Regions from separate parts of the Kosakonia sp. YIM B13571 genome, predicted to be linked through region 2. Evidence: predicted binding sites of a transcription regulator. Region 2 holds the regulator's gene; each other region holds the start of a gene.

Region 1 (4,122 bases), on a different contig from region 2:
GTGCGACTGCCCGTTCAACAGGAGATCGCCTGCGCTATTAAGTGAACCGCCATGCAACCATAAATAAGCGCTGTCCATTTCTACTGCATACGGGCCTGCGCCGTTAGCGATATTGACTGTACCGGCTCCAGCGGTAATTTCCAGGCCGCTGTTCGGATTGAACTGAAGACCATCATTAATATCGTTAACCGGCTTATCGTAAAGTGTGTTTTGCGTAATATTTACGGCCATAGCACCAGGAATGCCTGTAAAAAACAGCAACATCGGAAAGGTGACTTTTACCGCGCAGGAGAGCCTTGAAAGCGTGGTTTTCATATTCGGAACGCTATTTAAACCGGATGAAGGGTTGTGCGCCATGCCCAGTTGCGACGTTGCAGAGAATTGCCGTTCTAAATTAACTTTAACAATCCTGTCCATATATAACTTCCTTATATTTAAAAATAAGCGTTCCTGTAATCTATTTCGATAAAATACGGACAGCGCCCCACTGTTAATGCAGACGCACCGCTATACCAACTGAACAACTCGTAACAGTCGTGGAAGATAAATTAATGGAACACATAAAATAAAATGCTATTACACAGAAAATAACACCCGGAATTTAAAATATTAAATATATCCATCTTACTGTTACCGCTAAGACCACAAGACATTTATCGGTTAAGTAAACGCTTAATTACATTTACACTAAAACGCCGGTACAAACCCTCATGCAAGCGTTATCTTAGCAGCAAACTGCTGGACAGTTACCAGGCCATAGCATTTTTTACTTGCCGTTTATTTCACTCAATGAAGTGATAAATATTAACAAGTTGCCTGTTATTTTTGTGTTAATTAATAAAATTAAAAATCCGAAAAATAAATGTAGCCTCAGCGCAAGACCGAAATTATATACATGACTGAAACACGGAATAATGGATTTGAAGGTGAACTGGCGCACTGATGTCACCCGGCGCAGGTGCCGGATGACTGGTGGCATTAAAGCGCGATCATTTCCACAACTTGTGCGCAATAGCTTGCAGTTGCTGGGAGATCTCTTGCAGGTTGGTGCCCTGCGCCTGCTGCACGCCCGTGGAATGGCGCACAATGAGCCGCGCGGGCAACACGGAAGAACTGCGCGTGGCGTCGCCGTGACCGCTATCGAGCAGCCGCCGGACAGCTTCCTTACCCTGTAAATCGAGATCCAGCGAGACGGTGGTCAGCGCCGGGTAAAAGAACGAGCTTTCGTAGGTGTCGTCATAACCGACAACCGACTTCTCACCGGGAATCGCCACCTGGTGCTGATGAAACGCGCTTAGTACCCCGAGCGCCATCTGGTCGTTACCTACCAACACGGCGGTAAAGTTTGGCGTTTCGCGCAGCATCTGTAGCGCACCGGCATAACCACTTTGCGCATCCCAGTTACCGTGAAAAACCATCACTGGTTTCAGCCCATAACCGTTCAGGGTTTCGATCCAGCTTTTCAGGCGCAGCTTCGCCGAGACCGAACTCTCCGGTCCGGCCAGTAAGGCAATCTGCCGATGCCCCAAATCGTAAAGGTGTTTGACGCTGGCGCGGGTGCCGTCTGCCGGGTTAAACGAAACGTTAAACACCGAACTGTAAGGGTCAACATCGAGAAACAGGCAGACGATATCATCGTTGTCAGAGGCGATGCGCTGCGCCTGCTCGGTCTCCAACGGTACGTTGATAATCACTTTATCGACGAGCTGTGATTTCAATTCGTTGATAGCGGCCTGGATATCATGATTGACGTTCTCATCGATCATCGAGATCAGCACCTGGTAACCATCAAGGTTGGCATAGCGTTTTACTGCCGCCGCCACCTGCGATGGCGCATGCAGTGCCAGCGAAGTGGTCACCAGCCCAATGGTATGGCTCTGTTTGCCGACCAGTTGTTGGGCCAGCCTGTTAGGTACGTAGCGCAATAACTCTATGGATTTCTCCACCTTGAGACGCGTGGCTTCGGATACATTGGCAGATTTGTTGAGTACCCTGGACACGGTCTGATAGGAGACACCCGCATGGCGGGCAACGTCTTCTAACGTCGCACTTTTAGACTTCATGGTCCGGTTCCTTATGTTGTTATGCGCCAATTGTAACAGGGGCTGTCTAAAAAAACGCTTACCACACTTTCCCTCGCCTCTTTTTTGCCAAATAAGTATCACGCTCACAATAGCGAACATTGTGAAGGAATTCGCTACCTGTAACAAAAAACGCTGATTTATTTGCACTTAATCACACATTCGCAATCGTTAGTTTGCCTGTTTTTACATTTAGGCATTTTATGACAGCGTTTATGTGAACGTAATACAAAACAATAAGAGGAATGATATGAACACTACGCTACGCACTCTCACACTTGCGTTAGCCGCTGCGCTGACTTCACCATCCATCCTGGCCGCCTCATCTGTGCCTATCGACTTTCACGGTTACCTGCGCGGTGGCGTAGGCGTGTCGGGCGATGGTGGGCAGGTGGAGTGGCAGAAAAACAAACTCGGCCGCCTCGGTAACGAATCCGATACCTACGGGGAAGTGGAACTGGGCTCGGAAGTGTATAAAAAAGACGAGGTGAGTTTTTACCTCGACACCATGGTCAGCATGGTTTCCGATGGCTCCAACGACAACGAAACCACCATTGGCGACGACGCACAATTTGGTTTGCGTCAATTAAACCTGCAAATCAAGGGGCTTATCCCTAACGATCCCAACGCGGTGATCTGGGGCGGTAAACGCTACTACCAGCGCCACGATCTGCACATTATTGATACCAAATACTGGAACATTTCCGGTTCCGGCGCGGGTATTGAAAACTACACCTTAGGCCCAGGCGCGGTTTCCGTGGCGTGGATCCGTGGCGACGCCAACGATGTCGATTACCGCGTTGATAACGATAACGACGTCAACATCAACTATATTGACCTGCGTTATGCGGGCTGGAAACCGTGGTCAGGCGCGTGGACCGAGTTCGGCATCGACTACGCCATGCCAAACCCAACCAAGAAACAGAAAGACTACGGTGGCCTGTATGAAGCCGATGACGGCGTAATGGTGACCGGTGAAATCAGCCAGGATATGTTTGGCGGCTACAATAAACTGGTGCTGCAATATGCCAACAAAGGGCTGGCGCAGAACATGGTGTCGCAGGGCGGCGGCTGGTACGACATGTGGCACGACGTGAATGACGCCAGCGGCTATCGTGTGATTAACACCGGCCTTATTCCGATTACCGATAAGTTCTCGCTGAACCATGTGCTGACATACGGTTCAGCCAATGACATCACCGAATATACCGACAAAACACGGCTGGTTTCGCTGGTTGGACGTGCCCAGTATCAGCTCACCAATTATGTGCGCTTGATTGGCGAAGTCGGTGGTTTCTACCAGAAAGATGATTATAAAAACGGCACCCATTACAAACAGAGCGGCGAGAAATATACTTTCGCCGTCGGTCTGGCGGATGGCCCGGAATTTATGTCTCGTCCTGAGTTACGTCTTTTCGCTTCCTATTTAAATGATTCGGAAGACGGAAAATCATTTGAAGACGGAACGAAAAATAACACCTGGAACTTCGGCGTTCAGGTTGAAGCCTGGTGGTAATACACTTCATCCTTCACGTTATCTCTTTGTTGGCTGATTCTGTTTACTCTGGCTTTTTATTTCAATAAACCAATACCGGGAAACTATGTTGTCGCAAAAAGATAAGGCACCACATTGTATTTATTAACGAGTAACATCATTATTTATTTTATCTCCGCGAACTGAGCAAAGTTGCCACTGTTTTATTTCGGGATACCCATGCAGGTATCCCTTTTTTATTTATTAGCGAGACGAGAAATGCTCATCAAGTAATTTACGCAGCGCGTCGGATTGCTTACCGAAAATAGCGTGAACTTCTTGCCCAAGAATAATCACCCCCAGCGCCCCTTCATTTTGCAGTGCCTGAGAATCGACAATCGCCAGATCTTTAACCGTGACGCGCAAACGGGTTAAGCAGGCATCGACATGCGCAATATTCGGCGCGCCGCCAAAGGCTTGCGCCAGCCGCTGAATTTTCTGCAACTCCCCTTCACTCATGGGCGTTGTGGCCGCGTTTTTCGGTTCAGAGAAGTAATGCAGGAAGGA
Region 2 (4,122 bases):
ACGATGTCGCAAAGCATGTGGATTTGCTGGTGGGCGTAGTGCCGATCGTCAATCTGGAATGGATTCAAAAGCTTGTCCGCGATACCAGCGAGCGCGGGCATTCGCGTGAAGCGGTGATGGATTCTGTCGTGCGCTCGATGGAGGATTACATCAATTTTATTACGCCGCAGTTTTCCCGTACGCACATCAACTTCCAGCGCGTGCCAACGGTGGATACCTCCAATCCCTTTGCGGCGAAAGGCATTCCCTCGCTTGACGAGAGTTTTGTGGTGATCCACTTCCGTAATCTGGAAGGGATTGATTACCCGTGGTTACTGGCGATGCTGCAAGGCTCGTTTATCTCGCATATGGATACGCTGGTGGTGCCTGGCGGGAAAATGGGGCTGGCGATGGAGTTGATTATGACGCCGCTGGTGCAACGGCTGATGGAAGGCAAAAAGATCAAATAATGTAGAAAGCCCGGTAAGCAACGCGCCGCCGGGCTTTTCGCATCAGGCTTCGATAACTTCGTAAGAGTGGGTGATGTTCACCGCTTTTTCGAGCATCAAGGCCACGGAGCAATACTTCTCCGCGGATAAATCCACCGCGCGGGAAACCGCCGCATCCTTCAGATCTTTTCCGGTGACGATAAAGTGCAAATTGATGTGGGTAAACAGGCGCGGCGCTTCTTCGCGACGCTCTGAGGTCAGCTTCACTTCGCAGTCGGTCACGTCATGACGCCCTTTTTGCAAAATAGAAACCACATCGATGGCACTGCATCCGCCCGCCGCCATCAGCACCATTTCCATCGGGCTTGGCGCTTTGTCGCCGGAGTTGCCGTCCATCAGGATTTGGTGACCCGATGCGGACTCACCAAGGAACGTTAACCCTTCAACCCATTTCACACGTGCCTGCATTTTCTTCACTCCGGAGTGGCAATTTTCTTTACAGATTACGCGTACATAACAAAACTCGCAACGGAAGGCGACCTGCGTCATGCTGAAGCGAGACACCAGGAGACAGGCGGTAAAAGCTATGCTAAAACACTCTGGATGCTACAGAGATAAATGGATGTTACGCATGTATGCATGACATCATACTTTAGAGACCGCAGATGACGCTGACGGTCCGCTTCCCAGGATGCGGGAAGCTTAGATTGCAACCCCAGACGTAGGGGCTCATCCTGTGTCTGAGACAGCTTATAACAGAGGATAATCGCGCATGGTGCTTGGCAAACCACAAACAGACCCGACGCTTGAATGGTTCTTGTCTCATTGCCACATTCATAAGTACCCGTCGAAGAGCACGCTGATTCACCAGGGTGAAAAAGCGGAAACGCTGTATTACATCGTTAAAGGCTCAGTGGCAGTGCTGATCAAGGATGAAGAAGGTAAAGAGATGATCCTCTCTTACCTGAACCAGGGAGATTTTATCGGTGAACTGGGCCTGTTCGAAGAGGGTCAGGAGCGCAGTGCATGGGTACGCGCTAAAACTGCTTGTGAAGTGGCTGAAATCTCCTACAAAAAATTCCGTCAGTTAATCCAGGTTAACCCGGATATCCTGATGCGTCTTTCCTCACAAATGGCGCGTCGCCTGCAGGTCACTTCAGAAAAAGTGGGCAACCTTGCCTTCCTTGACGTAACCGGCCGTATCGCGCAAACGCTATTAAATCTGGCGAAACAGCCAGACGCAATGACCCACCCGGACGGCATGCAAATTAAAATTACTCGCCAGGAAATTGGTCAGATCGTCGGTTGTTCCCGTGAAACAGTGGGCCGCATTCTCAAAATGCTCGAAGATCAGAATCTGATCTCCGCCCACGGTAAAACCATCGTCGTATACGGAACGCGTTAATCTGTAAAACGGCGCAGCTTACGCGCTGCGTCGTTTTTCTTCCCTCATGTGGCGCAGGCTGATTTATCATCCCGAAATCAACTACGCACTGCGACAGACGCTGGTGTTATGTTTGCCTGTGGCCATTGGTCTGGTTACCGGCCATCTGCAACAAGGTCTGCTGTTTTCCCTCGTTCCCGCCTGCTGCAACATCGCCGGGCTTGATACGCCACATAAACGTTTTTTCAAGCGCCTGATCATTGGCGGAAGCTTGTTTGCTGGCAGCAGCCTGGCGGTTCAATTATTGCTGGCGAAAGATCTTCCATTGCCGTTGATCCTCACTGGGCTGACGCTGGTTTTAGGCGTGACCGCCGAAATTAGCGCGCTGCACGGTCGCCTGCTCCCGGCTTCGCTCATTGCCGCCATCTTTACGCTCAGCCTTGCCGGTAATATGCCGGTATGGGAGCCGCTGCTTATCTATGCGCTGGGCACGCTGTGGTACGGGCTGTTCAACTGGTTCTGGTTCTGGATGTGGCGAGAGCAACCACTGCGCGAATCTCTCAGCCTGCTCTACCGGCAACTGGCGGATTACTGCGAGGCGAAATACAGCCTGCTGACGCAGCACGCCGACCCGGAAAAAGCGCTGCCGCCGTTGCTCGCCCGCCAGCAAAAGGCGGTGGATATGATAAGCCAGAGCTATCAACAGCTGCATATGCTGGCCGCCAATAAGCACAACGATTACAAACGGCTACTGCGGGTTTTCCAGGTAGCGCTGGATCTACAAGAGCACATTTCGGTGAGTTTGCACCAGCCGGAAGAAGTGCAAAAACTGGTGGAACAAACCCACGCCGAGCAGGTGATCCGCTGGAATGCGCAGACGGTCGCCGCTCGCTTGCGCATCCTGGCTGATGACATTCTCTACCATCGCTACCCTACTCGCTTCAACATGGATAAGCAGATCGGCGCGCTGGAAAAAATCGCCCGCCAGCACCCGGATAACCCGGTCGGGCAATTCTGCGCCTGGCATTTTAGCCGTATCGCTCGCGTCTTGCGCACTCAGCGCCCGCTCTATGCCCGCGATCTGATGGCGGAAAAGCAGCGGCGCTTACCCCTTTTGCCAGCCCTGAAAAGTTATTTATCACTGAAATCCGCAGCGCTGCGTAATGCCGCGCGGATAAGCGTAATGCTCAGCATCGCCAGCCTGATGGGCAGCGCCCTGCATTTACCGAAACCCTACTGGATCATGATGACGGTGATGTTTGTCACGCAAAACGGTTATGGCGCAACGCGCGTTCGCATTGTCCACCGGGCGGCGGGAACCCTTGCGGGGCTGGTAATTGCGGGGGCAACGCTGCACTTTCATGTTCCGCTCGGTTTTACGCTGGCCGCGATGCTGATGATTACGCTGGTCAGTTATCTCATTATTCGGAAAAACTACGGCTGGGCGATGGTGGGTTTTACCATTACCGCCGTCTACACCTTGCAGTTGCTGACGCTAAATGGTGAGGAGTTTATCGTCGCCCGGCTTATTGATACGTTGATTGGTTGCCTGATTGCCTTCGGCGGCATGGTCTGGCTGTGGCCGCAGTGGCAAAGTGGCTTGCTGCGTCAGAATGCGCATGATGCGCTGGAAACGGATCAGGAAGCGATTCGCCTGATCCTAAGCGATAACCCAGAGCCAACACCGCTTGCCTGGCAACGTATGCGCGTAAACCAGGCGCATAACGCCCTGTTTAACTCGCTAAACCAGGCCATGCAGGAACCGGGATTTAATACGCGTTATCTGGAAGATATGAAACTGTGGGTAACGCACAGCCAATTTATCGTTGAGCATATCAATGCGATGACGACACTGGCGCGCGAACATACGATGTTGACGCCGGAACTGGCGCAACGTTATTTGCAATCCTGCGAAATTGCCCTGCAGCGCTGCCAACAGCGGCTGGAGTATGACGGGCCGGGAGAATCCGGCGATGTGAATATCCTCGAAGCCCCGGAAACGTTAACGCACGGGCCAATGAGCACGCTGGAGCAGCATTTACAACGGATTATCGGGCATCTGAACACCATGCACACCATTTCGTCGGTAGCATGGCGTCAGCGCCCGCATCACGGCATTTGGCTAAATCGCCGCCTTAACCGTTGACCACTTTCGCCACCGCATCCGCGAAGCGGTTCATCCCTTCTTCAATATCCTGCGCGTCAATAACCAGCGAGGGGACAAAGCGCATGACGTCCGGGCCGGCGTTCAGCACCATTACACCCGCATCGGCGGCGGCGTAGAGGAAATCGCGCGCGCGGCCTTTATAT
Region 3 (4,122 bases), on a different contig from region 2:
TAACGTCACGATCGTGCAGCGCCATCAGTGAAGCTTCGTAGCTGTATTTGTCGTGCATGTAGTGGATGACGTTCAGTGCGGTGACGTACTGTTTAGCCAGCCAATCCATGAAGTGATCCATACGTTCCATCACTTCGTCGAACTTCAGAACGTCGCCTTTGATAGGTTCAGATTTCGGACCTACCTGCATTTTCAGTTTTTCATCAACGCCGCCGTTGATGGCGTACAGCATGGTTTTCGCCAGGTTAGCACGCGCACCGAAGAACTGCATTTGTTTACCCACAACCATCGGGCTTACGCAGCATGCAATCGCGTAGTCATCGTTGTTGAAGTCCGGGCGCATCAAGTCATCATTCTCGTACTGCAGAGAAGAAGTATCGATGGAGACTTTTGCAGCGAATTTTTTGAAGTTCAGCGGCAGTTTTTCAGACCACAGAACAGTGATGTTCGGTTCCGGAGACGGGCCCATGGTGTACAGAGTGTTCAGGAAACGGAAGCTGTTTTTGGAAACCAGTGTACGGCCATCAACGCCCATACCACCGATAGATTCAGTTGCCCAAATCGGGTCACCAGAGAACAGTTCATCATATTCAGGTGTACGCAGGAAGCGAACCATACGCAGTTTCATGACCAGGTGGTCAATCATTTCCTGAGCGTCTTTCTCAGTGATTTTGCCTGCTTTCAGGTCACGTTCGATGTACACGTCCAGGAAGGTGGATACGCGACCGAAGGACATTGCAGCGCCGTTTTGAGACTTAACAGCGGCCAGGTAACCGAAGTAGGTCCACTGGATTGCTTCCTGAGCGTTGGTAGCCGGAGCAGAGATATCACAGCCATATTTTGCCGCCATCTCTTTGATCTGACCCAGTGCGCGATGCTGTTCAGCAATTTCTTCACGCAGACGGATAGTTGCTTCCAGGTTTACGCCATTTTCCATGTCAGATTGCAGAGACAGGAACTGTGCGTATTTGTCTTTCATCAGATAGTCGATACCGTACAGCGCAACGCGACGGTAGTCACCGATGATACGACCGCGGCCGTAAGCATCCGGCAGACCGGTCAGAACGCCGGATTTACGGCAGTTCAGAATGTCTTTGGTGTAAACATCGAATACACCCTGGTTATGGGTTTTGCGGTATTCGGTGAAGATTTTTTTAAGTTGCGGATCCAGCTCGCGGTTGTACGCTTTGCAGGAGCTTTCAACCATTTTGATGCCGCCGAACGGGATGATTGCGCGTTTCAGCGGAGCTTCAGTCTGCAGACCAACAATTTTCTCTAACGCTTTATTGATGTAACCAGCGTCGTGAGATGTGATGGTTGAGGCAACGGAGGTGTCAAAATCAACTGGCGCGTGGGTGCGGTTTTCCAGTTTAACGCCTTCCATGACTTTGTCCCACAGTTTGGTGGTCGCGTCAGTAGCGCCAGCCAGGAAGGACTCATCGCCTTCGTACGGGGTGTAGTTTTTCTGGATAAAGTCACGTACGTTTACTGCGTTTTGCCAATCGCCTTTTACAAAACCTTCCCAGGCTGTGGCTAATTTTTCATTAAGCTCGGACATGTAACACCTACCTTCTTAAGTGGATTTTTTATTTACTGCCTGAAACAACCATTAATGATGGTCGTTGCCACGCAGGTAAATGACCCAGTATGTCAACCCGACTAATAATCCTCCACCAATGATATTCCCGATTGTTACAGGGATCAGGTTATCAGTGATGAAATTCATAATGGTCAGGTGAGAGAAACTTTCCGGGCTGGAACCAACTGCGGTCCAGAACTCCGGGCTTGCAAAGTTGCGGATTACAATACCCATCGGGATCATAAACATATTCGCAATGCTGTGCTCAAAACCGCTGGCAACAAACATCGCCACCGGCAGAACCATAATCATGGCTTTGTCCATCAGACTGCGGCCGGAATAACTCATCCACACGGCCATGCAAACCATCAGGTTAGCCAGAATGCCAAGCGCAACGGCTTCAATAAATGTGTGGTGTACTTTATGGTCTGCGGTTTGTAGCACGTTTAAACCCCAGCCACCGTTGGCGACCATATGCTCGCCAGATAACCACATTAACAGCACAAACAGCAGCGCCCCCACCAGGTTGCCGACATAGACGTTAATCCAGTTACGGGCCAGTTGCCCCCAAGTGATACGCCCACTCGCTTTCGCTACGACAATCAGTACGGTTGAAGTGAAGAGATCCGCACCGCAGATGATGCAAAGAATCAGCCCCAATGAGAAGCAGATACCACCGATCAGTTTAGCAATACCGTACGGCATTGCGCCGGTACCTGTGGTGGCGGTGATGTAGAAAACGAAAGCAATGGAGATAAACACACCTGCGGTAATCGCAAGATAGAAAGTCTTAAGCGGATGTTTAGTCGCTTTATAGACACCAGCTTCTTCGGCAACTTTGGCCATCTCGGCTGGAAGAATAAGATCAAAAGGGTTGTCAGCTTTCACACTAACTCTCTCTTTATTAAGTCGGCGACGAGATACTAACAAAGCATTATAGAAGAGAATTTGATATGGATCATATCTCGCCTGGCTTATAGGACCGCAAAGAGCGTGGTTTTTCTACGAATGCGGAGTAACTTGTTGATTATCAAAATAAAAATAAATTTTAAAAATTGCAAAATGAGTTGAAATTTTTTATGTGACCTCCCAAAAATCAGTTAATTAAAATGGAGTAATTGCCATAAGAAGTAACATTATTCGTTGGAGTGGATAATTATATTTACCCATATTTAACTTTAATATTACATATGGCTGTCATCGCCCAAAAATAAATAAAACGGGGCAATGAAATTGCCCCGTAATATAGCGTAGACCACGCATTAAGCCTACATATTGTCGTACTACTTGTCGCTATTTCGACCAGAATGCCCGTTTGGCTCGTTGTAATTTTTCGTAAGCCGCTAACAGTGACTGATGCGCCGGGAATGCCTGCAAGGAACCGTCTGCCGGTTGCAGGTCATAGAACGGCTCTTCACCGCTCAATGCGGCGCTGGCGGCTTCAACTGCTTGCGCACCATACATACGTACGAATGCATTCAGATATTGCAGCGGCTCGCGTTCTTCTTCCTGTGCCAGTAACAATAATGTCTGCAGGCAGCGGTAGTAATTTGCCCGTTCGGCGCTAAAGATCGAGGCGTTGAATTCCATCGTCCATTCAGTCCAGGCTAATGCCTGATCCAAATCGCCGCCTGCCAGCGCCAACATCGCTTTTAGTTCGCCAATGCGCAGCGTGTACCAGCCATTGTCTTTGCCGGTCGCCAGCCCCAACAGTTCGCGAACGCGGGTGAAGTCATCATGACCTTCGTCATCAAGCTGCGCGATAAGGTTGAGGTACTCCTCTTTTTCCCATTCACTGCCTGGCAAAGAGAGGATGGTTTCGCGCAAATGGCTGCCCATGGTGTTGTTCGCCAGCCACAGATCTTCCGCCGGATAAATATCGGACATACCTGGTACCAGAATACGGCAGGCGTAAACGCCCAGATGCTCATAATCGGCAATATAGACTTCTTTATCTTCTGCCTTAAAGATAGCCATGAGTGTGGCGAACTCTTCTTCAGTCGTACCTGCGAAGCTCCAGTCAACAAACGGATAATCTGCATCCTGCTTGAACAGATCCCAGGAGATCAAGCCGCTGGAGTCGATAAAGTGAGTCTCGAGGTTGGCATGTTCAGCCACTTCTTCATCATCAAAGGTTGGCGGTGTGAAAACATCCAGATCTTTCAACCCGCGGCCTTGCAGCAGCTCGGTAACGGTACGCTCAAGCGCCACGCCGAAATCAGGATGTGCGCCAAAAGAGGCAAAACAGGTGCCGTTGGCCGGGTTGAACAGGACCACGCAGATAACCGGATATTTACCGCCCAGAGAACCGTCGTAAGCAAAAATCGGGAAACCTTCCGCTTCCAGTTTAGCAATCGCTTCGACAACGCCAGGATAGCGCGCCAGCACCTCCTGCGGGATTTCTGGCAGGCTGATGCTCTCGGCAATAATGCGATTCTTAATATGGCGTTCGAACACTTCTGACAGCCCCTGCACGCGGGCTTCATTGCGCGTGTTCCCGGCTGACATGCCGTTCGAAACGTATAAGTTGCCGACAATATTCA

What was found. The regulator CRP, encoded in region 2, controls carbon source genes, mostly activating them, when cyclic AMP is high. The targets are predictions, from matches to a motif close to ATGTGANNNNNNTCACAT.
Region 1: ACFX4O_RS08940 (maltoporin) is a predicted target of CRP. The motif match lies at 2,224-2,241, and genes of this name have one in related genera.
Region 3: focA (formate transporter FocA) is a predicted target of CRP. The motif match lies at 2,526-2,543, and genes of this name have one in related genera.

The regions. Positions count from the first base shown of each region.
Region 1 is NZ_JBHZPL010000003.1:105,358-109,479, reverse strand. Features, by position in the region: gene ACFX4O_RS08950 (autotransporter outer membrane beta-barrel domain-containing protein) at 1-417, opposite strand, end outside; gene ACFX4O_RS08945 (LacI family DNA-binding transcriptional regulator) at 990-2,063, opposite strand; gene ACFX4O_RS08940 (maltoporin) at 2,332-3,597, shown strand; gene ACFX4O_RS08935 (glucose PTS transporter subunit EIIB) at 3,820-4,122, opposite strand, start outside.
Region 2 is NZ_JBHZPL010000004.1:25,761-29,882, forward strand. Features, by position in the region: gene ACFX4O_RS11710 (phosphoribulokinase) at 1-449, shown strand, start outside; gene ACFX4O_RS11715 (OsmC family protein) at 492-896, opposite strand; gene crp (cAMP-activated global transcriptional regulator CRP) at 1,201-1,833, shown strand; gene ACFX4O_RS11725 (YccS/YhfK family putative transporter) at 1,880-3,958, shown strand; gene ACFX4O_RS11730 (aspartate aminotransferase family protein) at 3,948-4,122, opposite strand, start outside.
Region 3 is NZ_JBHZPL010000001.1:266,234-270,355, reverse strand. Features, by position in the region: gene pflB (formate C-acetyltransferase) at 1-1,558, opposite strand, end outside; gene focA (formate transporter FocA) at 1,610-2,467, opposite strand; gene ycaO (30S ribosomal protein S12 methylthiotransferase accessory factor YcaO) at 2,873-4,122, opposite strand, start outside.